Regions from separate parts of the Pseudomonas sp. SH10-3B genome, predicted to be linked through region 3. Evidence: predicted binding sites of a transcription regulator. Region 3 holds the regulator's gene; each other region holds the start of a gene.
What was found. Region 3 encodes FliA, which starts transcription of late flagellar genes. Its sites were predicted from a motif close to CTAAAGTTTNNNNNNNNNNNGCCGNTAA; they were not measured.

Region 1: the regulator FliA is predicted to act here: its motif matches at 2,447-2,474, upstream of J1G35_RS31185 (methyl-accepting chemotaxis protein).
Region 2: the regulator FliA is predicted to act here: its motif matches at 7,234-7,261, upstream of J1G35_RS16075 (methyl-accepting chemotaxis protein).

The regions. Positions count from the first base shown of each region.
Region 1 is NZ_JAFLXD010000010.1:11,647-21,139, reverse strand. Features, by position in the region: gene J1G35_RS10140 (TonB-dependent siderophore receptor) at 70-2,232, shown strand; gene J1G35_RS31185 (methyl-accepting chemotaxis protein) at 2,594-4,087, shown strand; gene J1G35_RS10130 (sigma-70 family RNA polymerase sigma factor) at 4,338-4,844, shown strand; gene J1G35_RS10125 (FecR domain-containing protein) at 4,841-5,803, shown strand; gene J1G35_RS10120 (TonB-dependent siderophore receptor) at 5,902-8,325, shown strand; gene J1G35_RS10115 (GGDEF domain-containing protein) at 8,680-8,949, shown strand; gene J1G35_RS10110 (class I SAM-dependent methyltransferase) at 9,018-9,493, opposite strand, start outside.
Region 2 is NZ_JAFLXD010000019.1:68,883-78,375, forward strand. Features, by position in the region: gene J1G35_RS16015 (phasin family protein) at 1-159, opposite strand, end outside; gene J1G35_RS16020 (phasin family protein) at 172-594, opposite strand; gene J1G35_RS16025 (polyhydroxyalkanoic acid system family protein) at 713-988, opposite strand; gene ubiE (bifunctional demethylmenaquinone methyltransferase/2-methoxy-6-polyprenyl-1,4-benzoquinol methylase UbiE) at 1,133-1,903, shown strand; gene J1G35_RS16035 (SCP2 sterol-binding domain-containing protein) at 1,903-2,526, shown strand; gene ubiB (ubiquinone biosynthesis regulatory protein kinase UbiB) at 2,523-4,127, shown strand; gene hisI (phosphoribosyl-AMP cyclohydrolase) at 4,169-4,561, shown strand; gene J1G35_RS16050 (phosphoribosyl-ATP diphosphatase) at 4,564-4,896, shown strand; gene J1G35_RS16055 (twin-arginine translocase TatA/TatE family subunit) at 4,923-5,201, shown strand; gene tatB (Sec-independent protein translocase protein TatB) at 5,212-5,622, shown strand; gene tatC (twin-arginine translocase subunit TatC) at 5,619-6,410, shown strand; gene J1G35_RS16070 (16S rRNA (uracil(1498)-N(3))-methyltransferase) at 6,407-7,114, shown strand; gene J1G35_RS16075 (methyl-accepting chemotaxis protein) at 7,304-9,220, shown strand; gene J1G35_RS16080 (methyl-accepting chemotaxis protein) at 9,386-9,493, shown strand, end outside.
Region 3 is NZ_JAFLXD010000016.1:824-10,316, forward strand. Features, by position in the region: gene J1G35_RS14165 (flagellar motor protein) at 1-96, opposite strand, end outside; gene J1G35_RS14170 (chemotaxis response regulator protein-glutamate methylesterase) at 96-1,229, opposite strand; gene J1G35_RS14175 (chemotaxis protein CheA) at 1,278-3,497, opposite strand; gene J1G35_RS14180 (protein phosphatase CheZ) at 3,509-4,297, opposite strand; gene J1G35_RS14185 (chemotaxis response regulator CheY) at 4,316-4,690, opposite strand; gene fliA (RNA polymerase sigma factor FliA) at 4,861-5,601, opposite strand; gene fleN (flagellar synthesis regulator FleN) at 5,598-6,431, opposite strand; gene flhF (flagellar biosynthesis protein FlhF) at 6,537-7,853, opposite strand; gene flhA (flagellar biosynthesis protein FlhA) at 7,866-9,493, opposite strand, start outside.

The DNA of each region.
Region 1 (9,493 bases), on a different contig from region 3:
AACTAATGCGAATAATTATCAACAGATTTATTATTCGCCAGGGACGGTACTTAAGGGAGAGTCCGTTCCATGTCAGTGCAACAACACGGCGGTAAAGGTTTTACACCCAGTCTGATCGCTTTGGCGGTGTGTCTTGCCACCTCGCACGCGGCCTTTGCTGCCGACACTGAAACGCCGGCAGCCACGCTGGAACTGGGCGCTACCCAGATATCCGGCGAGCAGCAGTTGGGCGAAACCACCGAGGGCACACAGTCCTACACCACCGGTGCGATGAACACCGCAACCAAACTGCCCCTCACCCTGCGGGAAACCCCACAGGCCGTCACCGTCATTACCCGTCAACGCATGGATGACCAGGCGATGACCAGCATCAACGACGTGGTCAACGCCACGCCCGGCCTGTTCCTGAACTTCTCCAGCGGCCCTGGCCGGCAGTCCTATACCGCACGCGGTTTCGACATCGACAACCTGATGTATGACGGCATCCCCAGCGGCTACAACGGGGCGACGGTTGGCGCCCAGCCGAACCTGGCGATGTTCGATCGCGTCGAGGTGGTACGCGGCGCTACCGGCCTGGTGACCGGTGCGGGCAACCCTTCGGCGGCCATCAACATGATCCGCAAACGGCCGCTGGACGAGCAGAAAGTCACCCTCACCGGCGCCGCCGGCAGCTGGGATGACTACCGTGGCGAGCTCGACGCCTCCAGCCCGCTCAATGACAGCGGCACCTGGCGCGGCCGGGTGGTCACCTCTTACCGCGACGCCAACAGCTTCATCGACCATGCCGAGGAGTATCACGGCCTGTTCTACGCCGTCACCGAAGCCGACCTGAGTGAAGACACCAGCCTGACCCTCGGCTACTCAAACCAGAAGGACAAGACCAACTACTTCTGGGGCTCGTCGATGATCGGCCAGGACGGCCATCACCTCGACCTGCCGCGCGCCTACAATCCCGGCACCGACTGGGAAAACAAGGACCAGGAAGTCAACACCGTCTTCGCCGAACTGCGCCAGCGCCTGGCCAACGACTGGACACTCCAGGTCAACGCCAACTACGCCGAACAGAACGCGTTGTTCTCCGGTTCCTACCAGTCGCGCTGGGTCAACAACACCCTGGCGCGTACGGTCTACCAGGCCGCCTACGACGAAAACCAGGCCGGCGTGGATGCCTTTGCCAGCGGCCCATTCCAGGCGTTCGGACGGACCCATGAACTGGTGGTGGGTGCCAGTCGGCGGATCTACGACATGACCAGCCACGACTACAGCCCCTATAACACCAACTGGCCGTTGACGGCGGGCAAACCGGACTTCGTGCATACCTCCGATACCCGCGAAGTCACCACCCAGGATGGTTTCTACCTGACCTCACGCCTGAGCCTGGCCGACCCACTGAAGCTGATCCTCGGCGCGCGCCTGGATTGGTATGACTACGATGCCCATGGCAGCAACGACGGCGACTACAAGGTCACCCGCAACCTCACGCGCTATGCGGGGCTGATCTACGAGCTGGACGACCATCACTCGGTCTACGTCAGCTACAGCGACATCTTCACGCCGCAGAGCTACAAGGACACCTCCGGTACCCCGGTCAAGCCGATTGTCGGCAAAAACTACGAGGTGGGTATCAAGGGTGAATACCTGGACAGCACGCTGAATGCGAGTGTGGCCTTATTCCGTGTCGACCAGGAAAACCGCGCCACGCAGGTGTACGTGCAAAACTGCCCACAGTCGGCCTGCTATGACGCCTCCGGCGAAATTCGCAGCCAAGGTATCGATTTCGAACTGCAAGGCGCGCTGACCGAGAACTGGCAGGTCGGCGGTGGCTACACCTACGCCCGCACCCACACCCTCAAGGACGACGCCAACCCACAAAAGGTCAACAAACAGTACGACACCGACACCCCGGAGCACCTGTTCAAGCTGACCACCCGCTACAACTTCCAGGGCCCGCTGAAGAAACTGCGCGTGGGTGGCAACATCTCCTGGCAGAGCCGCATGTACAACGATGTCAAACTGGCGGATGGCAGCACCTACCGCCTCCAGCAAGGCGCCTACGCCGTCACCGACCTGATGGCCGGCTACAAGGTCAACGACCACCTCGACCTGCAACTCAACGCCAACAACATCTTCGACCGCCGCTATTACTCAGCCATCGCCAACTCCGTGAGCTACGGCGGTGATACCTACGGCACTCCACGCAACATGATGCTGACGGCCAAGTACAGCTTCTGATCCACCTGGCGCCAGCCCGCTCGGGCGGCCGCTCAGCGAACTATTTCCCCGTGGTGAACGAGGGTCCTAATGTGGGAGGGGGCTTGCTCCCGATAGCGGTAGCACAGTCACAGCATCATTGACTGACCCACCGTTATCGGGAGCAAGCCCCCTCCCACATTACCCCCCGCTTGCCACCAGGAATGTCGTCTGCCCCCTCTGAACGCGTTCGCGCTTAAAGTCCCCTCCCTCCATGCCGATAAGCTTGTTGGTTTCCCTGCACCTGCAAAAAATGCCTGATACCTGCTTTGCCTTTAACCAGCGGGCCATAGTGGCACGCCGCATGCTTTGATCCTGGCCAGACCACATGGAGTAAGAGTGAATGCCCGCAAGCGCCCGTTTTTTGGAGCATTACCGTAAAGCCGACCGCATCATGCTGGCCTTGATCTGGCTGATGACGCTGTTCTCGATAGGCCTGGCCTTCTGGCACGACACCCTGATCCAGGCGATTGTCGTCGGTGGTGGCACCAGCGTGGTACTCACCGCGCTCTATCGCGCCATCGGCGGCACTCGGGTGATGCGTTGCGCACTGGGCGCGGGCTTGATGGTCATGGCGGCGCTGCACATCAACCAGGCCCAGGGCGTAATCGAAGCGCACTTCGGGATTTTCGCGCTGCTGGCGGTGCTGACGTTCTACCGAGACTGGTTGCCGATCCTGGTGGCCGCACTGACGATTGCCGTACACCATGTGGTGTTTCATGCCTTGCAACATCAAGGTTTCCCGGTGTTCGTGATGGAACACCACGGCGGCTGGACCATGGTATTTGTGCATGCCTTCTACGTGGTGATGGAAACCGTCGCCCTGCTCTACCTCGCCGTGCACAGCCAGGCAGAAGCGGTGGAGAGCCAGGAAATGCTGGAAAAAATGCTCGCCGCCACCACCCAATTCACCGTGGAAAGCGCCAAAGGTGAAGGCAAGGTGCACGTCTCCCTCAGCAAGCGCTTCGACCATTTCCTGCAACAAATCACCCACCTTATCGACGGCGTCGCCCGCGACTCCCATGGCCTCGGCCAACTCGGCCAGGAACTGGCCCACGCCAGCGGCACCCTGGAAAAAGGCGCTCGCCATCAACTGGCCGAAATCGCGCAAATGACCGACTCCATGCAGCGCATGGAAGACGCCATGGGCCACATTACGGTGCACGTCGAAGAAGCGGTTGAACACGCCGGCGTCGCCAGCCAGCAAATCCTGCGCGGCCAGGAAAGCGTCGGCCGCGCCCAACACGAAATCGCCCAACTGGCCACGCGCCTGGAAGGCACCAACCAGACCGTCCAAGGCCTGGCCGTACAGGCCGAACAAATCGGCTCGGTACTCGAAGTCATCAGCAGCATCGCCAACCAGACCAACCTCCTCGCCCTCAACGCCGCCATCGAAGCCGCCCGCGCCGGCGAACAAGGCCGCGGCTTCGCCGTCGTCGCCGATGAAGTACGCAACCTGGCGCAACGCACCGCCGTCTCCACCCAAGAAATCAAAACCATCATCGAAGGCCTGCAACAAGGCAGCCGCCAGGCCGTAGAAGCCATGCACGACAGCCGCCAGGGCGTGGAACGGTGTGTGGAGGACAGCCAACTCGCGGTGGAAATGCTGCGGGCAGTGGGCAATGACATTACCCAGATCGACGCGCTGAATGGGCGGATTGTCACCACCACACGGGAACAGACCTCAGCGAATCTGGAGATTGTCGGGCGCTTGCAGTCGGTACAGAGCATTGCGCAGAGCACGGCGCAGGATGTGGAGATGTTGGCCAGGAGCAGCGAGCAATTGCCGCCGATTGCGGTGCGGTTGGATGCGTTGGGGCAGCGGTTTCATCAGTGATGGGAGGCTGTTTTCGGCGCAAGTGCATTATTTTTGAAGGCCGCCATCGGCCGGGAGCGAACATTTTCAGCGACCGATAGAGCGGGAGGCAAACATTCTCGGGTGCGAATAAACCCGGTCAGGGTAATTCAAGGGCCTTCAGGAATATTGGCCGAGAATTCCACCGCATCAAACATGTGTAAACACTGTACAACCATCCGCCCGACCAATAAGATGAGAAGCGTTATCATTCACGTAGTGCGAGCCTCACATGCAGGATGCCAGCCCAACATCGTCCGTCGAACAGTTGTACGAGAATCATCACGGCTGGCTACAGGGCTGGCTGAACCGGCGGTTGGGACACCGTGCCGATGCCGAGGATCTGGCCCACGACACGTTCATCCGCGTGCTGCGTGCCCCTCAGCAGGTACGCGAGCTGCGTCAGCCCATGGCGTTTCTCGCGGCGATTGCCAATGGGCTGCTGGTTAATCGCTGGCGCCGCCAGGAGATTGAGCGGGCTTATCTTGCAGCGTTGGCTGCTCGGCCCGAGGGGGTGCAATCGTCACCCGAGGACCGGTATCTGGTGATAGAAACCTTGTTGCAACTTGACTCGCTGCTGATTGGCCTCTCCGAGCGCATACGGCAGATTTTCTTCATGTCTCAGCTCGACGGCCTCACGTATCCGCAGATCGCTGCGCAGTTGGGGCTGACCGTGGCTCAAGTGCAACGGGCCATGGGCAAGGCATTCAGTGTTTGCTATGCGAGCCGTTTCGAATGAGGGCCGAGATTAGTCCGCAGGTGCGTGATATCGCCATTGATTGGCTTGTGAGGATGCAGTCCGGGCTTATGAGTGCGCCTGATCTGGACGCATTGCAGCGTTGGCGCGAGGCGAGCAATGAGCATGAACAGGCTTGGCAACGTGTCGCCAGCTTGCTGCTGTTGCAACAGCCTGGAGCGAATCTTTTGCGCGATACCACCGCGCGCAGGGCACTGGAGTCGGCCGGACCGGACATGCAGAAACGTCGGCAGGTACTCAAGCGCCTGCTGGTCCTTGGTGCGGTTGGCGGGGTTGCCTGGCAAGGCGCGGGCGCCACGCCGGTGCGCGCCGTACTGGCGAACCACCGAACAGGAACGGGCGAGCGTCACCAGTGGACACTGGTTGATGGCAGCTCGCTGTGGCTGAACACGGCCAGTGCCGTGAACCTGGATTTCACTGATCAGGTGCGGCGCATCCAAATGATCGAGGGCGAGTTGGCCTTGCGCGTGCGGGCAGAGTCGCGCTCGCTGCAACTGATCACACCGGACGCGATCCTGCAGAGTAGCGAAGCGCATTTGCAGGTGCGCCATGATCGGCAAGGCACACAGGTAACCGTGCTGGAAGGCCAGGTGCGGGTGCACTCACGAGGCCAACAAGCGCCATCCTTGCTTGAGGCAGGATGGCAGGCACGCGTGGACCGTTTCGGGATCGGCATGCCAAACCGTGCCGACCTCATGCTCACCCAGGCTTGGCTGCGCGGAGTTCTGCCGGCGGATCGCCTGCGCCTGGATGCCCTGGTGGCGGAACTCTCGCGTTACCGTCCCGGTGTTTTGCGTTGTCATGAGCAGGTGTCCGGGTTACGCCTCACGGGCAGTTTTTCGCTGGATGACACCGATGCAGCCTTGACGCTGGTAGCGCGTACGCTGCCGGTGCGTATCGAGCGCATGACCCGCTATTGGGTCTCGATCGTACCCGTCTGAAATTATTTTTTCGCTGCGCGATAGTTTTTTAAAACTCGCTTGGCCTATAGGGATCACCCACCCGCCAGAGGTGGGTCTTAACCCCTTAGGAGCCCCGTATGACTTCACCTTCCCGCGCCCTGCGTGCCCGCACGCTTGGGCTGTTATTGCTCAGCGTGCAACCGCTTTGCAGCCTTCCAGTCTTTGCCGCGGGTAGTTCGCAGCATTACAGCATCGACGCAGGCCCCCTGGACGCCGCGCTGTCACGTTTTGGCGCACAGGCGGGGATTAGCATGGCGGGCAGCTCAACGCTGACAGCTGGCAAGAATACCCAGGGGCTGCAAGGCGACTTCAGCACTGAGGCCGGCCTGACGCAGCTCTTGCTCGGCTCGGGGCTGACCTATGAGCGCCAGGACGACGGTAGCCTGCTGCTGGTACCGGGCAACAGCGACGTGCTGGAGTTAGCGCCGACCGCCATCAGTGGCACGGCGTACGACACCTCGTTGGGCCGCAACGATGGCCTGGTCGCCAGCCGAACCATGAGTGCCAACAAGACCGATACGTCGATCATGGAAACGCCTCAATCGATCAGCGTGGTCACCCGTAAGCAGATCGATGCCCAGCAGCCACAAAGCATCGGGCAGGTGCTGCGCTACACCGCCGGGGTCAATGGTGAAGCCAACGGTGTCGATACCCGGCGCGACACGATTAGTATTCGTGGCTTTGACGCGACGACTGGCGGTGGTATCTATCGCGATGGCCTGCGCCAGTACAGCTTTGCCAACCAGAGCCGTGCCGTGGGTGAAGTCTATGGACTGGAGCGCGTGGAGGTACTGCGCGGACCATCGTCGGTGCTCTATGGTCAAAGCTCGCCGGGTGGCATGGTCAACGTGATCAGCAAGCGTCCCACCGATGAGCCGCTGCATGAACTGGTGGCGCAGGCAGGCAGTTTTGATCGCAAGCAATTGGCTGCGGACTTCGGCGGGCCGCTTAGCGATGACGGCGTCTTGACTTATCGCCTCACCGGGCTGTGGCGAGACAGCGGTACACAAATCGACTACGCCCGTGATGACCGTCAGTTCATCGCCCCGGCAATCAGTTGGCGCCCCTCGGAAGACACCTCGTTGACGGTGCTGGCATCCTTTCAAAAAGACCGCAATGTGCTGGGCTACTACGCCTTGCCACGGGTCGGCACCCTCGACAGCTCGCGTTACGGACGGATCGCTACGGATCGTTTTGTCGGCGACCCTGACTTCGACAAGTACGATGTAGAACAGTGGTCACTGGGTTATCAGTTTGAGCATCACCTCAATGATATCTGGACATTCCGCCAGAACGCCCGTTACAGCCGCTCCTATCAGGAACAGCGCACGATTTACCAGTACGGCCTGGATGACGACCAGCGCACCGTGGGCCGCTTCGGATATCTGGGCCACGAAAAAGTGAAGAATGCGCTGCTCGATAACCACTTCCAAGCCCAGTGGAGCGCCGGCCGTTTCGAACATACAACGTTGGTCGGTATCGATTTGCAGCACGCCAGTACCAACCAGTTGGGGGGTGGCAACGTGGTTGATCCACTGGATATCTATGCGCCGGTCTATCACCAGGATTACAGCGACCTGAACGCCTTTTACGACATCAACCAGCGTCGTCAGCTTGACCAGGCGGGTGTATATCTCTCGGAACAGCTCAAATTCGACGAGCACTGGGTCTTCAACCTGGGCGGTCGCCAAGACTGGGCACGCTCGAAAACGATCCATTACGCCACCGATACTGCGGCAGACCTCAAGCAGCGCGATCACGCCTTCACCTGGCGAACCGGTGTGATGTACCTGGCAGACAACGGCGTGGCACCCTACGCGAGCTATTCCGAGTCGTTTTTCCCAAATATAACGGCGGTGGCGCGTGACGGCAGTGCCTTCGAACCCGAAACTGGCCGCCAGTACGAAGTCGGGATCAAATTCCAGCCCAAGGGAAGTGACAGCTACGTGACTGTCTCGCTGTTCGACCTGACGCGGCAAAACGTACTGACTGCCGATCCTGCCAACAATCGTTTCTCAGTGGCGACCGGAGAAATCCAGTCGCGCGGTATCGAACTGGAAAGCAAGGCGCAGTTGTCCGACGCGCTGGAGTTGATGGCCAACTACAGCTATTCACACCTTGAAATTACCCGCAGCAATACGGCCGATGAAAAAGGCAATCAGCCTGGCAATACCCCTGAACAACTGGCCTCGCTGTGGTCGCAATACACCGTTCAGGGCGGTGCGCTATCGGGCTTGGCGATAGGGGGAGGAGTACGCTATGTCGGCAGGAGCTATATCGACTCGCAAAATAGCGAGGGCATTCCCCACTACACGCTGTTTGACGCCAGCCTGAGCTACGACCTGGGCAAGCTGTCTTCATCCTATGCAGGGGCGAAGCTGGCGCTCAATGCGTCCAACCTGACCGACGAAACCTATGTCTCTCAATGCGGGTACACGGGCGACAGCTGCAAATACGGGTATCGCCGAAATGTGACCGGGTCGGTGAGTTACAACTGGTAAGGCGTTGCGCTTACTTGCGAAAAGTATCGATCGGTCAGCGCCACCTTGGCGAGCGGATCGGCAAGTAAGCGCCGTTGCCAGACAGCTCGAGACTTGAACCGTTAACCGGTAGTAATCCTTGCTCTAACGCCTGATTTATAAAGATAACGAAAAGCGTGCCGATACTGCCAAAGGACTCCAGGTCACTGCACACTTTTTTGGCGATGAGCAAGGCACACAATATGATCTCTACTCGTCAGAACCCACTCAAAGCATCAGACGTGACCTTTTGCGGTCTGGTGTGCCTAGCAGGGGTAGCCGTCACGTTCCTGGTGCTGGTGCTGTTCTTGGGATCAGAGCAGCGCACCGTTAGCGTTGCTGTGCAGAACCGGTGGAGAAGAGTTTGCATTGATCTGCCCGGATAGCGAACTGAACGATACAAGGCTGCTGGCAGAAAAGCTTCGAGCTGTAATAAGCACCCTGCCATTCGATGATATTGGCCAGGCGACTTGTAGTTTCGGCGTTGCAACGTGGATTCCATCCGAATCGTTTGACGCCTTCATCCGGCGTGCCGATACCGCAATGTACAGCGCAAAATCAAATGGTAGAGATCAAGTCCAACTTGCCGATATGAATGCCGCTTAAGTCCACTCCGTCGCCCACATGGCAAATTGCGATCCAGCGCCCTGGCATCAGCGCTCTCGGGCGGTTTATTAACGCCTCACACACACAAACAACCCATTCCCGGTCACGCCTTCCCAAGGCGTGATCCGCTCATAGTCATGCTCAAACACCTGCACTTCAAAGTACGGCGCTAACAGTGTCTGCAACTCAGTAAAACTCAGCGCCACCATGGCATGCTCATCCTGCCAGGCCTCAGTCACCCCCGCCGTGGTCTTCTCGATGCTCAGGCGCAGCGCCTGCTGCTCCCCTTCTCCGCTGTAATGCCAGCCGGAGCCGAAGGTGAAATGGCTGCCTTCAAACTCGACGCTGTGGCGTACCAGCAAGCGGTTGTCGATGTGCAGCTTGTCCACCGCGTTGAAACAGAACACGCCGTTTTCTGCGAGTGCGCCGTGCACGCTGGCGAAGCAGGCGCGCAGTTGGGCCAGCCCGGGGTTGTAATGGGTCGAGTACAGGAAGCAGGTGATCAGGTCTTGCGGTTCGTCTACCTGGAAGCCAGCCATGTCCT
Region 2 (9,493 bases), on a different contig from region 3:
TTTCTCGCCGTCTTTAACCAACGTCTCGAAGAGTTTGCTGCCGTCACTGTCGATCTTCGAATAAACGCCTAAACCAGCCAGCCAGATTTTGCGGGAATATTCTTCAACTTTCCCGACCCACGAGCTGCTTTCTTTCTGAGTAGTCTTTTTAACAGCCATCCCGATGTCTCCTTAGTGTTTACGCGCGACACGTTCGAGCAATGCCGTCAGCTCTTCGAGCTTAGCAGAGAGTGTCTCCACGTCATGTTTAGACGCAATGCCGATTCGATTCAAGGCACTTGCAACACGAGTATCAAAAGCTTTTTCAACTTTATCCAGCTGAACTTCTACCAGACCTTTGACTGCAGAGACATTATTCTTTACTTGATCAATCTGACTGTTGGCGGCATCAAGTTGTTCAACTGCAACTTTTTTACCTTTACTTTCAACATGTTGACCGCTCTTAACGAGTTCTTTGAAGTACTCGCCGCCCTCGCTGCCCACCTTCGCGTAGGCACCAAGACCGGCCAACCAGATCTTGCGGGCGTAGGTTTTAACGTCACTCAAAGCGCCGGTCTGAGCATCGATTTTTTTCTTCAGGATAACTTTGGCCATGGTGCACCTCACGCAGGATAGGGGGAGGAACGGCCCGCAGGAGTTGTGGGCTTGGGCACAAAGTAGGAGGAAAAATTAGAATCGGCACCCTAAGTACACAGGAGGGGTGAAAGACCGGTCAGGCCAACGCCTTATCCAGGGCCTTCTCGATTTCGGACTTGATCGTGCCACTCATGGCCGACATCAACAGGCCCAGCTCCACATCGATGCGCAGCGAATCATCCGCCACTAATACCGTGCCTTTAACCCCGGAACGCTTGAGGTTCAAGGTATCGCCCGACCACGAAGGCTCCAGCCCATATTGCTCCTTGAGTTTGTGCGCCAACTTCTCGGCCTTTGCCCGTGCGCCTTCTTTACCCAGGGAATGTGCACGTTCAACGGTTATACGGGCCATTGCAATGACTCCTCTTTATAGGGATTTGAATACCTTCGATGCGGCAAAAGGTCTCGGTGACCTTCCATCTTACCTGCAGCCTTGCCAAGACAAAGCAGGCCTTGGGGATTATCATGTCCCGCATTCTCTTTTGGTGACAGCGATATGACTGATCAGCGCAAAGGCAGCGATGCCGAACCCACCACTCACTTCGGCTTCAAGAACGTCCCGGAAAGCCAGAAAGCGGAAAAAGTCGCTGAGGTGTTCCACTCCGTAGCGGCCAAGTACGACCTCATGAACGACGTGCTGTCGGGCGGTATGCACCGTTTGTGGAAGCGCTTCACTATTGAATTGTCGGGCGTACGTACCGGCAACCGCGTGCTGGATATCGCCGGCGGTACCGGCGACCTGGCGGCCAAGTTCTCCAAGCTCGTCGGCCCTACCGGCCAGGTGGTGCTGGCGGATATCAATGGCTCGATGCTCAAGGTCGGCCGCGATCGCCTGCTCGACAAGGGCGTGGCCGGCAATATCGAATTCGTCCAGGCCGACGCTGAGAAGCTGCCGTTCCCGGACAACCATTTCGACTGCGTGACCATCGCCTTCGGCCTGCGCAACGTGACCCACAAGGAAGATGCGATCCGCTCGATGCTGCGCGTCCTCAAACCGGGTGGCCGCCTGTTGGTACTGGAGTTCTCCAAGCCGACCAACGCGCTGATGTCCAAGGTCTACGACACCTACTCCTTTGCCTTCATGCCGTTGATGGGCAAGCTGATCACAAACGACGCCGAGAGCTACCGCTACCTGGCCGAATCGATCCGCATGCACCCCGACCAGGAAACCCTGAAGTCGATGATGGTAGAAGCCGGTTTCGACCGCGTGACCTACCACAACATGACCTCGGGCATCGTCGCCCTGCACCGCGGCATCAAGCCCTGATGCTGTTCGCAGGCCTGCTTGCCAGCGTCGAACACGGCCTCAACCGTGTGCTGCGCCTGGACAGTACCGCCTTGGCGCGGCTCACGCATTTGAACGGCAAGGTCATCGCCGTGGACTGCACCAGCCCCGCCTTGCAGCTGTTTATCCTGCCCAGCGATGAAGGCCTGCTGCTCGCCACTCAATGGGCCGCCGAAGCCGACTGCACCCTGCGCGCACCGGCCTCCAGCCTGTTGCACCTGGCGCTGAGCCGCAACAAGACCGCCATCCTCCACGGCCCCGAAGTGCACCTGGAAGGCGACAGTGCGGTACTGATGGACCTGGCCGCCGTGCTGCAAGACCTGGAGCTGGACTGGGAGTACGAACTGTCACGCTGGATCGGCCCCGTCGCCACCCAGTTGATCAGCGGGCACCTGCGCAGTCGCACGCGCTGGTACCAGCAGGGGTTCGCCAGCCTTAACCAGAACCTCGCCGAATACCTGAGCGAAGAATCGCGCACCCTGGTCGGAGAACGCGAAGCGCAAGCGCGCTTTCGTGAACTCGACAAGGCCAAAATCGACCTGGAACGTCTTGAGGCACGCTTCGAGCGCCTGAGCCGTTCCCTTGATCCAAGCGATAACGCATGAAGCTGCTCGCCGTCCGCCGTTTGTTCCGTATCCAGCGCGTCGTAATCCGCTACCGCCTCGATGACCTGCTGTTCGCCCTGCCCCTGCCGTGGTTCCTGCTGGCAGTGCGCTATGTGCTGCCGTGGCGCTGGTTCCCGCGCAAACAGCTGGAGCTGAGCCGTGGCGCGCGCCTGCGCCTGGCGTTGCAGGACCTGGGACCGATATTCATCAAGTTCGGGCAGATCCTCTCCACACGTCGCGACCTGCTGCCCGAAGACATCGCCGACGAACTGATGCTGCTGCAGGACCGCGTGCCGCCGTTCGATTCGCAGCAGTCGATGAAGCTGATCGAAGAGCAACTGGGCAAGAAGATCAGCGAGGTGTTCAGCCGCTTCGACGTCGAACCACTGGCCTCGGCCTCGGTGGCACAAGTGCATGCGGCGCAGTTGAAGACCGGCGAAGAAGTGGTGGTCAAGGTGATCCGCCCGGGCCTCAAGCCGATCATCGGCCAGGACCTGGCGTGGCTGTTCATCCTCGCCCGCGCCGCCGAACGTTTCTCTGCCGATGCGCGCCTGCTGCACCCGGTAGACGTGGTCGCCGACTACGAAAAAACCATCTACGACGAACTCGACCTGCTGCGCGAAGCGGCCAACGCCAGCCAGCTCAAGCGCAACTTCGAAGGCTCGCCGTTACTCTATGTACCGCAGGTGTATTGGGATTGGTGCCGCCCCAAAGTGCTGGTGATGGAGCGCATCTACGGCGTGCAGGTCACCGACCTCGCGACCCTGGCCGACCAGCGCACCGATATGAAGATGCTTGCCGAGCGCGGCGTGGAGATTTTCTTCACCCAGGTGTTCCGCGACAGTTTCTTCCACGCCGACATGCACCCCGGCAATATCTTCGTCAGCACCGTCAACCCATGGAGCCCGCAGTACATTGCGATCGACTGCGGCATCGTCGGCAGCCTGACCCCGGAAGACCAGGACTACCTGGCGCGCAACCTGTTCGCCTTCTTCAAGCGCGACTACCGCCGCGTGGCACAGTTGCACATCGATTCGGGCTGGGTGCCGGCGGAAACCAAGCTCAACGAATTCGAAGCGGCGATCCGCACGGTGTGCGAGCCGATCTTTGAAAAACCACTGAAGGATATCTCCTTCGGCCAGGTGCTGATGCGCCTGTTCCAGACCGCGCGGCGCTTCAATATGGAAGTGCAGCCGCAACTGGTGCTGCTGCAAAAAACCTTGCTCAACATCGAAGGCCTGGGCCGCCAGTTGTACCCGGACCTCGACCTGTGGAACACCGCGCAGCCGTTCCTGGAACGCTGGATGCGCGAGCGAGTCAGCCCGAAAACCCTGCTGGGCAACCTGCACAGCCAGTTCGAGCAACTGCCGCACCTGGCCAATATGACCCGCGACCTGCTGGAGCGCATGTCCCAGCCCCACGCCAAGGACCCCGCGCCACCGTGGCACACGCGCAAGGATGACTGGTTCCTGCGCCTGCTGGGCGCCGCGCACCTGGTCGGTGGCGTGATGCTGGCGATTGGCGGGCCGCTGAACCAACTGGGCCACTGGCCGGCCGGCATCATGGTCGCCGTGGGTGTTTATCTGATCGTGCGTCGATAGCCAATCCGGTTATACACTGTCGCAAATTGCCGGAGCCGAACATGAAAGACTGGCTGGACGAGATCAAGTGGGACAGTGACGGCCTGGTGCCGGCCATTGCCCAGGACTACAAGACCGGGCGCGTGCTGATGATGGCCTGGATGAACCGCGAGGCCCTGAGCCTCACCGCCACTGAGCAGCGCGCCATTTACTGGTCACGTTCCCGTGGCAAACTGTGGCGCAAGGGCGAAGAGTCCGGGCATGTGCAAACCCTGCACGAGATGCGCATCGACTGCGACGCCGACGTGGTGATCCTCAAGGTCGAGCAGATTGGCGACATTGCCTGCCACACCGGCCGACACAGCTGCTTCTATCGCGTGTTCGAGAACGGCGAATGGAAGGTTGTAGAGCCGGTGCTCAAAGACCCGCACGCCATCTACTCCGCAGGACACTGAACATGAGCGATACCCTCAACCGTGTGGCCCAGGTGCTGGAAGACCGCAAAGGCGCGGATGCCGACAGCTCCTACGTCGCCAGCCTGTACCACAAGGGCTTGAACAAGATCCTGGAAAAACTCGGCGAAGAGTCCATCGAGACCATCATCGCCGCCAAGGATGCGCAAATCAGCGGCGATTGCAGCGATGTAATCTACGAGACCGCTGACTTGTGGTTCCATAGCCTGGTCATGCTCGCCCAACTGGGGCAGCATCCACAGGCCGTGCTGGATGAACTGGACCGTCGCTTCGGCTTGTCCGGGCATGCCGAAAAGGCCTCGCGCCCGTCCGCTTGAATAACTAAGACTAGAGGATTTGCAGCATGGGCATTTTTGACTGGAAACACTGGATCGTCATTCTGGTGGTGGTGGTACTGGTATTCGGCACCAAGAAACTCAAGAACCTCGGCACCGACGTGGGCGAGTCGATCAAGGGCTTTCGCAAAGCGATGAACGACGACGAAAAACCGGCCGACCCTGCCGCCAACCCCGTGCCACCGGCCCAGCCTGTCCACCCCCAGGCCACCCAGCCGATCACCGAGCGTCGTACCTTCGACGTGCAGGCTGAAAAAGTCCAAGAGCCGACCCGCAAAGACTCGTGAGCACTGACTAATGTTTGGTATCAGCTTCTCTGAACTGCTGCTCGTCGGCCTTGTTGCCTTGTTGGTACTCGGGCCGGAACGCCTGCCCGGTGCCGCACGCACGGCTGGCCTGTGGATCGGGCGCCTGAAACGCAGTTTCAACGCCATCAAACAGGAAGTTGAACGGGAAATCGGCGCCGACGAGATCCGCCGCCAACTGCACAACGAACACATTCTGTCGTTGGAGCAGGAAGCCCGGAAAATACTGTCGCCGGTACAGGAACCCACCAAGCCGGTGGAGCCTGTGGCCGAGCACAGCATCGCACCTGCGGTTGAAACCCCGCCCGCCGCCCCGATCCCGACTGCCCCAACCGAGCCTGCGCCGACGCCCGTTGCGTCGCCCGCGCCCCATGACCCTACATTGCCGCCGCGAGCCCCATGAGCGCTGATAAACCGGAAAACGACCAGCATATGCCGCTGGTCTCGCACCTCACCGAGCTGCGGACCCGCCTGCTGCGTTGCGTCGCGGCAATCTTCATCATTTTTGCCGGGCTGTTCGCCTTCACCCAGCAGATCTACACCTTCGTCTCCACGCCGCTGCGCCAGTACCTGCCGGCCGGTGCGACGATGATCGCCACCGATGTGTCATCGCCGTTCCTCACGCCGTTGAAGCTGACGATGATGGTCTCGCTGTTCCTGGCGATCCCGGTGATCCTGCATCAGATCTGGGGCTTTATCGCGCCGGGCCTGTACAAGCATGAGAAGCGCATCGCAGTGCCCTTGCTGGTATCGAGCATCCTGCTGTTCTACACCGGCATGGCCTTCGCCTACTTCCTGGTGTTCCCGTTGATCTTCAAGTTCTTCGCCGCCGCCACCCCGGCCGGCGTGGAGATGATGACCGACATCACCAGCTACCTCGACTTCGTGATGACGCTGTTCTTCGCCTTTGGCGTCGCCTTCGAAATCCCGGTGGCCGTGGTGTTGCTGGTGTGGATCGGCGTGGTCAACGTGCAGTACCTGAAGAAGATCCGCCCGTATGTGATTATCGGCTGCTTCGTGGTCGGCATGATCCTCACGCCGCCGGACATCTTCTCCCAGACCCTGCTGGCCGTGCCGATGTGGATGCTGTTCGAGATTGGCATCCTGTTCAGCGGCTTGATCAGCAAGCGTGGCGATCACCCGGATGACCAACCCGCCGACGACGACCAGCCGCCAGCGACCCAGCCGTGAACCTGCTGCTGCTGTTCGATGCCGACTTCATTGCGGCCGACCGGGTGATCCTGCGTGACCGGCGCCTGGTGCATATGCAGGAAGTCCACCGCGCCGCTGTAGGCGATAGCCTGCGGGTCGGACGCATTGGCGGGTTGATGGGCAACGCGCAGCTGCTGCGCCTGGAAGCCCACGAAGCCGAACTGCAAGTGAGCTTCGACCAACCACCACCGGCCAAACTGCCCCTGACCCTGCTGCTGGCCCTGCCACGCCCGAAAATGCTGCGCCGGGTGCTGCAAACCGTGGCGGCCATGGGTGTGCCGAAAGTGGTGCTGGTCAACAGTTATCGGGTGGAAAAGAGCTTCTGGCAAACGCCGTTCCTGGAACCCGAGGCCGTTCGCGAGCAACTGATCCTCGGCCTGGAACAGGCGCGGGACACGGTGCTGCCGCAGGTCATTATCGAAAAGCGCTTCAAACCTTTCGTCGAAGATCGCCTGCCAGCCATGACCGAAGGCACCCTTGGCCTGATTGGCCATCCCGGAGACTACCCACCCTGCCCACGCGGCCTGGACGAACCGGTCACCCTGGCGATCGGCCCGGAAGGCGGCTGGATTCCCTACGAAGTGGATTTGCTGGCCAAGGCCGGCTTGCAGCCAGTGCAATTGGGTGCGCGCATCCTACGCGTCGAAACGGCCGTCACCGCCCTGCTCTCTCGCCTGTTCTGAACCCACCGCTGTTCCCCTGTGGGAGGGGGCTTGCTCCCGATGGCGGTGGTTCAGTATCAGAAGTGCTGACTGACCCACAGCGATCAGGAGCAACCCCCCTCCCACAGAGGACAGCGTCGCTACAGAATTCCGTATGCAGGCCGATAACCCGTGAATAAGTCAAAGCCTTGTTCCAGGGGAGTTCGCAGCATGTATCGTTGGTTAGCCGAGAAACTGGGGAATGTCAGCGTCAAAACCAAGCTGGGCGTAGGCTTTGGCTTGGTATTACTCTTGACACTGATGATCACCTTCACCGGCTGGTCCGGCCTGGGCAGCGTGATCAGCCGGGGCGACAAGCTGGGCTACATTTCCAGCGTCAACGAGCTCACCAAGGACCTGCGCCTGGCTCGCCTGGACTACGAAATGCGCCGGGGCGAACAGGGCCCGACGGAAGTCAACGAGCTGATTGGCAAACTGCAAAACGGCCTGAAAACCGCCGATACCTTGATCGATCAACCTGCCGACAATTTGCTGGTGGACGAGCAGCTGACAGCCATCGATCAATACAAGCGCGCATTCGACGACATGGTTCAGGCCGGTGCCAACCGCGAAAACGCCCGCAGCAAGCTGGGCGATACTGCTGACAATGCGGTGATCAAGATCGGCGAGATCGAAAAAGCCCTGCTGCAAGGCGACAGCGTTACCCAGTTCGACAGCGTGGTCGGGCTGAGCAAGCTGATCCAGCAGGCGCGGTTCCAGGTGCGCGGTTACACCTACAGCGGCAAGGTTGAAGCCGAACAGCCGGCGTTGGACGCCATCGACAATGCCCTGAAGAAAATCGCCGCCCTCAACGGTACGTTGCCTGAGCAATACACAACCAACCTGCAACAGGCCAGCGTGTCGCTGCAGGCCTATCGCGCCGCTGTCAGCCAATACCGTGACTCCCAGGTGACGACTGCCGCGGCCATGAAAAAGATGGGCGAACAGGGCGATATCCTGCTCGACCGCAGTAAAAAACTGACCCTCTCCCAAACCGTCGTGCGCGATACCGACGCGGCGCAGGCCAAGAACCTGTTGCTGCTGGCCACCGCGCTCGCGTTGATCTTCGGACTGGTCGCTGCCTGGGCCATCACGCGGCAGATCATCCTCCCGCTGAACCAGACCCTCAAAGTTGCAGAACGCGTAGCTTCAGGCGACCTGAGCCAAGACCTCATTTCACTGCGCCAGGATGAGCTGGGGCAACTGCAACGCGCCATGCAAAGCATGACGGTGGGCCTGCGCGAGTTGATCGGCGGCATCAGCGACGGCGTCACCCAGATCGCCAGCGCCGCCGAACAGCTGTCGGCGGTGACCGAACAGACCAGCGCCGGGGTCAACAGCCAGAAGGTCGAGACCGACCAGGTGGCCACCGCCATGAATGAAATGGCCGCCACTGTGCAGGAAGTGGCACGCAACGCCGAGGAAGCCTCTGAAGCCGCCCTGGCCGCAGACCAGCAGGCGCGCGAAGGCGACAAGGTCGTCGGCGAAGCCATCGCCCAGATCGAACGCCTGGCCACCGAAGTGGGTAACTCCACCGAGGCCATGGGCCATCTCAAACGCGAAAGCGACAAGATCGGCAGCGTGCTCGACGTGATCAAGTCGGTGGCACAGCAAACCAACCTGCTGGCCCTGAACGCGGCGATTGAAGCCGCGCGTGCCGGTGAAGCCGGACGCGGTTTCGCAGTGGTGGCCGATGAAGTGCGCAGCCTGGCCCAGCGCACCCAAAAGTCCACCGAAGAAATCGAAGAGCTGATTGTCGGCCTGCAAAGCGGCACCCAGCAGGTGGCGAACATCATGGACAATAGCCGTGGCCTCACCGACAGCAGTGTCGAGCTGACTCGCCGCGCCGGCACCACCCTGGAGAACATCACTCGTACGGTCTCAACCATCCAGGCGATGAACTCCCAGATCGCCACCGCCGCCGAGCAGCAAAGCGCCGTGGCTGAAGAGATCAACCGCAGCGTGTTGAATGTGCGCGATATCTCGGAACAGACGGCGGCGGCCAGCGAAGAGACCGCCGCGTCGAGTACCGAGCTGGCGCGCCTGGGCACCCATCTGCAAACACTGGTTGGCCGTTTCCGGATCTGACCCCTTCCCCGCGCGGCGACCTGCCCTGGGTCGCCGCCTGCAGCCTGTGAAATTTCCTACGCGTTTATCAGCCTCATTCCTGCGCCAAGAGAACTAGCGTTTCACTCAGCTCAACGTGCCTGCGCACCTTGAGAACGCTCACTGTTCACTTGTCGGAGGTTAATCATGCTTCGTCGAATGACTCACCTGCTGGGTGACGCCAGTGTCACCCTCAAACTGGTCCTGGGCTTCTCCCTGGTCCTGGCGTTGAGCCTTGTGATTGCCGTGACTGGC
Region 3 (9,493 bases):
GTTGGCCAGGGCGCCCAGGTGACCGCCTTCGAGGTAGTTGCCGCCGATAATGGCGACAAACGCCATGATGATGCCGATCAGGCTCAAGACATCCATCAGAGGCAGGCCTCCACCAGATGCTTGCCGATGTCATCCAGGCTGTAGACGGCGTCGGCCAGGTCAGCTTTGACGATGGCCATGGGCATGCCATAGATCACGCAGCTGGCTTCGTCCTGGGCCCAGATCGCACTGCCGCCCTGCTTGAGCAGGCGTGCGCCTTCACGGCCGTCGGCGCCCATGCCGGTGAGCACCACCGCCAGAACTTTGTCGCCGTAGGACTTGGCCGCCGAACCGAAGGTGATGTCCACGCACGGCTTGTAGTTAAGGCGTTCATCACCCGGCAGGATTTTGATCGCGCCACGGGCATCGACCATCATCTGTTTGCCGCCTGGGGCCAGCAACGCCAGGCCAGGGCGCAGGATGTCACCGTCCTCGGCTTCCTTGACGCTGATGCGGCACAGCTTGTCCAGGCGCTCGGCAAACGCCTTGGTGAAGGCGGCGGGCATGTGCTGGATCAATACGATCGGCGCCGGGAAGTTGGCCGGCAATTGAGTCAACACGCGTTGCAAGGCGACCGGACCGCCGGTGGAGGTGCCGATGGCGACCAGCTTGTAGGCCTTGCGCTTGGGCGCAGGCGAATGGGCAGCAGAGGCTGCCGGCGTGCGAACCGGCGGTGCGGCAGGCCGTGCAACCGGCGCAGGCGCCGGGCGGTTGAACGACGAACTGGTCGGTGCAGCCGGTGCAGCCACCGGTGCCGGCGCAGGGGCTGGCGCGCTGAACAGGCTGCGACGGTTGCTGCGGGAAATACTGTGGACTTTCTCGCACAGCAGTTGCTTGACCTTCTCGGGGTTACGCGAGATGTCTTCGAAATTCTTCGGCAGGAAGTCCACCGCACCCGCATCCAACGCGTCGAGGGTCACTCGGGCGCCTTCGTGGGTCAGCGAGGAGAACATCAATACCGGGGTCGGGCAGCGTTGCATGATGTGCCGAACTGCCGTGATGCCATCCATCATCGGCATCTCGTAGTCCATGGTGATCACGTCCGGTTTCAACGCAATGGCTTGATCAATCGCCTCTTTGCCGTTGGTGGCCGTGCCGACCACCTGGATGCTTGGATCGGCGGAAAGAATTTCCGAGACGCGGCGGCGGAAGAAACCCGAATCGTCCACCACCAGGACCTTGACTGCCATAAACACTCCGTTAGGTGGGGCGGGCAAGACCGCCCTGCCCCACCAGAATCAAATACGCCGAGCGGCGTAACGCTTGAGCATGCTCGGAACATCGAGAATCAGTGCGATCCGACCGTCACCGGTAATGGTCGCACCCGACATGCCCGGGGTTCCCTGCAGCATTTTGCCCAAAGGCTTGATGACCACTTCTTCCTGGCCCACCAGTTGATCGACGACAAAGCCGATTCGCTGGGTGCCCACGGAGAGAATCACCACATGGCCCTCGCGCTGCTCTTCATGGGCAGCCGAAGCAACCAGCCAGCGCTTGAGGTAGAACAGGGGCAACGCCTTGTCCCGAACGATCACCACTTCCTGGCCGTCCACCACGTTGGTGCGTGACAGGTCGAGGTGGAAGATCTCGTTGACGTTGACCAGCGGGAAGGCAAATGCCTGGTTGCCCAGCATCACCATCAGGGTCGGCATGATCGCCAGGGTCAACGGCACCTTGATGACGATCTTGGAGCCCTGGCCCTTGGTCGAGTAGATATTGATCGAGCCGTTGAGCTGGCTGATCTTGGTCTTCACCACGTCCATGCCCACGCCACGGCCCGACACGTCGGAAATCTCGGTCTTGGTCGAGAAGCCAGGGGCGAAGATCAGGTTGTAGCACTCGGTGTCGGTCAGGCGGTCGGCGGCGTCCTTGTCCATCACGCCACGCTTGACTGCAATATTGCGCAGAATCGTCGGGTCCATGCCCTTGCCGTCATCGGTAATCGACAGCAGGATGTGGTCGCCTTCCTGTTCCGCCGCCAGGATTACCTTGCCGCCACGGGACTTGCCAGAGGCTTCACGTTCTTCCGGGGTTTCGACACCGTGGTCGACAGCGTTGCGCACCAAGTGGACCAGCGGGTCGGCCAGGGCCTCGACAAGGTTTTTGTCGAGGTCGGTTTCTTCACCCACCAGTTCCAGGTTGATCTCTTTCTTCAATTGGCGCGCGAGGTCGCGAACCAGGCGCGGGAAGCGGCCGAAGACTTTCTTGATCGGCTGCATCCGCGTTTTCATCACCGCGGTTTGCAGGTCGGCGGTGACCACGTCGAGGTTCGACACGGCCTTTTGCATGGCTTCATCGCCACTGCTCAAGCCCAGGCGCACCAGGCGGTTACGCACCAATACCAGCTCGCCGACCATGTTCATGATGTCGTCCAGCCGCGCGGTATCGACCCGTACGGTGGTTTCGGCTTCACTGGCCGGTTTTTCCGCGACCGGTGCCGCAGCGGCACGTGCCGGAGCCGGGGCAGCAGCGGGCGCAGGCGAAGGCTTGGCGGCCGGCGCGGCAGCTTTGGCAGCGGGTTTGGCCGCAACCGGTGCCGCCGTGGCCACGGCAGCAGCCGGGGCGACTTCGGTGAACTTGCCTTTGCCGTGCAAGTCGTCCAGCAGCGCTTCGAATTCGTGATCGGAGATCAACCCATCGTCCGCAGGCTTGGCAGTGGCAGCGGGTGCTGCGGCCGTAGCGGCGACTTCCGGCAAGGCGTCGGCCGCAAAGGTGCCCTTGCCATGCAACTGGTCGAGCAAGGCTTCGAATTCGTCGTCAGTGATGTCGGTGCTGGCAGGCGCGACAGGCGCATCCACCGCAGCTGGGACAGCACCGGCAGGCGCCACGGCGTCGGCCGCGAACTGACCTTTGCCGTGCAACTGGTCGAGCAAAGACTCGAACTCAGCGTCGGTAATGTCTTCGCTGCTCGGCGCGACAGCCGGGGCAACGGCGGCCGGAGCTTCGGCCTCGGCCTTGACGGCACTGAGGGAGTTGAGCAGTTGTTCGAACTCACTGTCCGTCACATCTGCTTCAGGCTCCGCCACCGGTTCCGGTGCGGCTTCGACCACCGGCGCTGCCGTGGTGTCGGCCGGCTCTGCATAGCGCGCCAGGGCGGCCAGCAGTTCCGGCGTGGCTGCGGTGATCGGGGCACGCTCGCGAACTTCGCTGAACATGCCGTTGACCGCATCCAGTGCTTCGAGAATCACGTCCATCAACTCCGAATCAACGTGACGCTCACCCTTGCGCAGGATGTCGAACACGTTCTCGGCGATGTGGCAGCACTCCACCAGCTCATGGAGCTGGAGGAAGCCGGCGCCCCCTTTTACAGTATGAAAACCGCGAAAAATTGCATTGAGCAGGTTCGCATCATCCGGGCGGCTTTCCAGCTCGACCAGTTGTTCGGACAGTTGCTCTAAAATTTCGCCGGCCTCTACAAGGAAATCCTGAAGGATCTCTTCATCGGCGCCGAAGCTCATGTGGGTGCTCCTTAGAAGCCTAAACTGGATAACAGGTCATCTACGTCATCCTGACCTGACACAACGTCTTCACGTTTATCGGCATGAATCTGCGGACCTTCACCCTTGGCGAGATGTTTTTGTGGATCTTTTTCAGAGAGGATCGCTTCGCGGTCATGTTCGATGCCGGCAAAACGGTCGACCTGGCCGGCCATGAGCACCAATTTGAGCAGGTTGCTTTCCACTTCGGTGACCAACTGGGTCACACGCTTGATCACCTGACCAGTCAGGTCCTGGTAATCCTGGGCGAGCAGAATGTCATTGAGGTTGCTGGCAACCGTGCGGTTTTCCTGCTCGCTGCGTGACAGGAACCCTTCGACTCGACGGGCCAGCTCACGAAACTCTTCTGCACCGACTTCACGGCGCATGAAGCGGCCCCAGTCGTTGCTCAGGGCGTGGGCCTCAGTGGCCATGCCGTTAACCAGGGGCGTGGCGTTTTCCACCAGGTCCATGGTGCGGTTGGCCGCCGCCTCGGTCAGCCTGACCACATAGGACAGGCGTTCGGTGGCATCGGTGATCTGCGAAATCTCTTCGGCCTGGGGCATGTGCGGATCAATCTGGAAATTGACGATCGCACTGTGCAGCTCGCGTGTGAGCTTGCCCACTTCCTGGTACAGGCCGCGGTCACGGGTCTGGTTGAGCTCATGGATCAACTGCACCGCGTCGCCGAAATGGCCTTTTTCAAGGCTGTCGACCAACTGGTGAGCATGCTTTTTCAGGGTCGACTCAAAGTCGCCCAGTGACGTTTCTTTATGCTCCATAGCTCCCCCGCGATGGCATTAGCCGTGGATGCGTTCGAAGATCTTTTCGATCTTCTCTTTCAAGGCCTGTGCAGTGAATGGCTTGACCACGTAACCGTTGACCCCGGCTTGGGCGGCTTCGATGATCTGTTCACGCTTGGCCTCGGCGGTCACCATCAACACGGGAAGGCTGCGCAGTTTTTCGTCGGCACGCACGTGGCGCAACAAGTCGATACCGGTCATGCCCGGCATGTTCCAGTCCGTTACCAGAAAGTCGATGCTCCCGCTGTTGAGGATCGGAATCGCCGTCAGGCCATCATCCGCCTCGACCGTGTTTGTGAACCCCAGGTCACGCAACAGGTTTTTTATGATCCGCCGCATCGTTGAGAAGTCATCAACGATGAGGATTTTCATGTTCTTGTCCAATTCGACCTCCAAGCAGTCTTAAACGCGCCCAGCACCTGGACGCGCCATTTCAATCAACAGGCATTACACAACAAGGACTGCCGGGGGCACCACGGGTCGAACCCGCGAAGGCCAATCACCTTCGCGGTATCGCTTTGCAATGCTCCCCACACTGCCTGTCAGCGCGCTCGCCACTCTCCCAAACGCCCCCGCAAGCGGGCCGCGCACTGGCTGTGCAACTGGCTGACACGCGATTCGCTGACCCCCAGGACCTCACCGATTTCCTTGAGGTTCAGCTCTTCGTCGTAGTACAGCGCCAACACCAACCGCTCGCGCTCCGGCAGGTTGGCAATGGCGTCCGCCAACGCCCCCTGGAAACGTTCGTCTTCCAGGTCACGCGACGGCTCCATATGCGCGCTCGCGCCGTCCTCGTGCAGCCCTTCGTGCTCGCCGTCCTGCAACAGGTCGTCGAAACTGAACAGGCGGCTGCCCAAGGTATCGTTCAAAATCCCGTAATAATCGTCGAGACTCAATTGGAGTTCGGCCGCAACTTCGTGATCTTTAGCGTCGCGACCGGTTTTTGCTTCAATTGCCCGAATTGCGTCACTGACCATGCGCGTATTGCGGTGCACCGAGCGTGGCGCCCAGTCACCCTTGCGCACTTCGTCCAGCATCGCGCCACGGATACGGATACCCGCATAGGTCTCGAAACTTGCACCCTTGCTTGCGTCGTACTTGGTCGACACTTCGAGCAGGCCGATCATGCCCGCCTGGATCAGGTCTTCGACCTGGACACTGGCGGGCAGGCGTGCCAGCAGGTGATAGGCGATCCGCTTGACCAGCGGCGCATAGCGCTCGATCAACTCGCCTTGACTGTCACGGGCAGACTTCTTGTACGCGTTATAGCCGTTCGCTGTCATAGCACCGGTCCTGCACTCGTCTGATGCACCAATCGCTCGACGAAAAACTCCAGATGCCCCCGAGGGTTGGCAGGCAACGGCCAGGTATCGACCTTCTGGGCAATAGCCTTGAACGCCAATGCGCATTTGGAGCGAGGGAACGCTTCGTAGACTGCACGCTGCTTTTGCACAGCCTTGCGCACACACTCGTCGTAGGGAACTGCGCCGACGTATTGTAAGGCCACATCGAGAAAGCGATCCGTGACCTTGGTCAACTTGGCGAACAGGTTGCGACCTTCCTGCGGGCTCTGGGCCATGTTGGCCAGGACGCGGAAGCGGTTCATGCCGTAGTCGCGGTTAAGCAGTTTGATCAGGGCGTAGGCGTCGGTGATCGAGGTGGGTTCATCGCAGACCACCAGCAAGACTTCCTGCGCCGCGCGCACGAAGCTGACCACGGACTCGCCGATCCCGGCGGCGGTGTCGATCACCAGCACGTCGAGGTTGTCGCCGATATCACTGAATGCCTGGATCAGGCCGGCATGCTGAGCCGGACTCAGGTGCACCATGCTCTGGGTGCCGGAGGCGGCCGGCACGATGCGGATCCCGCCAGGGCCCTGGAGCAGCACATCGCGCAGCTCACAGCGCCCCTCGATCACATCGGCAAGGGTGTGTTTGGGCGTCAGCCCCAGCAGAACGTCGACGTTCGCCAGCCCCAGGTCAGCATCCAGCAGCATGACGCGACGGCCAAGCTCTGCCAGGGCCAGGGACAAATTCACTGACACGTTAGTTTTTCCGACGCCACCTTTGCCGCCGGTCACCGCGATCACCTGTACGGGATGCATGCTGCCCATTTTATTTCTTTACCTTGTCTTGCTTAGACGCAGGCTACATGGCTTGGCCGCGTGAATCGCTTGCAGACCATCGATGTAGGTACATTTCACGGTGTTCATCGCGCCTCAACCCACCCGCTTTGCCGGGTTGTGGTAAAGGTCGGCGAACATATCGGCCATCGCTTCCTCGCTAGGCTCTTCTTGCATTTGCACGCTCACGGCGCGGCTGACCAACTGATGACGGCGCGGCAGATGCAAATCATCCGGGATCCGCGGCCCGTCGGTCAGGTAAGCAACCGGTAGTTCATGGCTGATAGCCAGGCTCAACACTTCGCCCAGGCTGGCGGTTTCATCCAGTTTGGTCAGGATGCAACCGGCCAGACCGCAACGCTTGTAGCTATGGTACGCAGCGGTAAGAACCTGTTTCTGGCTGGTGGTTGCAAGCACCAGGTAATTTTTTGACTTGATGCCGCGCCCGGCCAGGCTTTCCAGCTGCATGCGCAACGCCGGATCGCTGGCTTGCAGGCCGGCGGTGTCAATCAGCACCACACGCTTGCGCAGCAACGGATCGAGCGCGTTGGCCAGGGACTGGCCCGGGTCGACGTGGGTGACCGGCACATTGAGGATACGGCCCAGGGTCTTGAGCTGTTCCTGGGCGCCGATGCGGTAGCTGTCCATGCTCACCAGCGCGATGTTATTCGCGCCGTACTTGAGCACGTAACGCGCCGCCAGCTTGGCCAGGGTGGTGGTCTTGCCCATGCCGGCAGGGCCGACCATGGCAATCACGCCGCCCTCTTCCAGGGGTTCGATTTCCGGGGTGGCGATCATCCGCGCCAGGTGGGCCAGCAACATGCGCCAGGCCTGGCGAGGCTCTTCGATTTCGGTGGTCAGCGCCAGCAGGTCGCGGGACAACGGGCCGGACAAGCCGATGCGTTGCAGGCGGCGCCACAGGTTGGCCTGTTGCGGTTTGCTGCCTTGCAGCTGGGTCCAGGCCAGCGACCCGAGTTGCACTTCCAGCAGTTCGCGCAGGCCGTTGAGTTCAAAGCGCATCGAGTCGAAGACGCGCTGGTCGACTGCGGCGGCCGGGGCTGGCGCAGCAGGACGCGGCGGTTCGATAAAGGTTGGTTCGACCAGCGGCTCGGCGGCGGTCAGCGGCAGGCCGGCGAACAACTGGCGATTGGTGGTGGCATCGCTGTCGCCACGCATGCTCAGTTCAGCCTGGGCCGAGACGATGCGCGACGCAGTCTTGCGCAGCTCGTCTTCAAGCTCCATGTTCGGCACACGCGGCGCCAACGCCGAGGGGGTGTAATCCAGGGCAGCCGTCAGCTCGACACCGCCGGCAATACGACGGTTACCGATAATCGCGGCGTCGGCGCCCAGCTCATCGCGGACCAGTTTCATGGCCTGACGCATATCGGCGGCGAAAAAACGCTTAACTTGCATAACCCACTACCCTCAGCCGTTGGGCCCTACTGTCGCGACGATAGTCACTTGCTTGTTGTCAGGAATTTCCTGATAAGCCAAAACGTGCAAATTCGGTACTGCCAGACGTCCAAACCGCGACAACATCGCCCGAACCGGGCCTGCCACCAGCAGAATCACCGGTTGGCCCTGCATTTCCTGGCGCTGTGCGGCGTCGATCAACGAACGCTGCAGTTTTTCAGCCATGCTTGGCTCCAGCAGAACGCCCTCTTCCTGGCCTTGTCCCGCCTTCTGAATACTATTGAGCAATATTTGTTCCAACCTTGGTTCCAAGGTGATCACAGGCAGCTCGGAGTCAAGCCCTACAATGCTTTGCACGATTGCGCGGGACAATCCGACGCGCACTGCGGCCACCAGCGCGGCGGTATCTTGACTCTTGGCGGCGTTGTTGGCGATAGCCTCGGCAATGCTGCGAATGTCGCGCACCGGCACCTGTTCGGCCAGCAACGCCTGCAGCACCTTGAGCAGTTGCGACAGTGACAGCACGCCCGGTACCAGCTCTTCCGCCAGTTTTGGCGAAGCCTTGCCCAGCAACCCCATCAATTGCTGGACTTCTTCGTGACCGATCAGCTCATGGGAGTGCTTGTACAGAATCTGGTTGAGGTGCGTGGCGACCACCGTACTGGCGTCCACCACGGTGTAGCCCAGGGACTGCGCCTGGCTGCGCTGGCTGATTTCGATCCACACCGCGTCCAGGCCAAAAGCCGGATCTTTGGCGGTGATGCCGTTGAGGCTGCCGAACACCTGGCCGGGGTTGATTGCCAGCTCGCGGTCCGGGTAGATCTCGGCTTCGGCCAGGATCACGCCCATCAGGGTCAGGCGGTAGGCACTGGGTGCCAGGTCAAGGTTGTCGCGGATGTGCACGGTGGGCATCAGGAAGCCCAGGTCCTGGGACAGCTTCTTGCGCACGCCCTTGATCCGCGCGAGCAACTGGCCGCCCTGGTTGCGGTCCACCAGTGGAATCAGGCGGTAGCCGACTTCCAGGCCGATCATGTCGATAGGCGTCACGTCGTCCCAGCCCAACTCCTTGGTTTCCTGGGCGCGCGCCGGGGATGGCAGCAGTTCCTGCTGGCGCGCCACTTCCTGCAGGGCCTGGACCTTGACCGCATTTTGCTTTTTCCAGAACAGGTAGGCAGCGCCGCCCGCCAGGGCGGCCATGCTCAGGAACGACACATGGGGCATGCCCGGCACGATGCCCATGATCGCCATGATGCCCGCTGCCACGGCCAGGGCCTTGGGCGAGGCAAACATCTGCCGGCTGATCTGCTTGCCCATGTCTTCGGAGCCCGAAGCACGGGTCACCATGATGGCTGCCGCTGTAGATAACAACAGTGATGGCAATTGCGCCACTAAACCGTCACCGATGGTCAGCAAGGCGTACACCTTGCCCGCATCGCCGAAGGTCATGCCGTGCTGGAAGATCCCGACCGCCATGCCGCCGATCAGGTTGATAAACAGGATCAGCAGGCCGGCGATGGCGTCACCGCGCACGAATTTGCTGGCACCGTCCATGGAGCCGTAGAACTCGGCTTCCTGGGCCACTTCCAAACGGCGGGTCTTGGCCTGGTTCTGGTCGATCAGACCGGCGTTGAGGTCGGCGT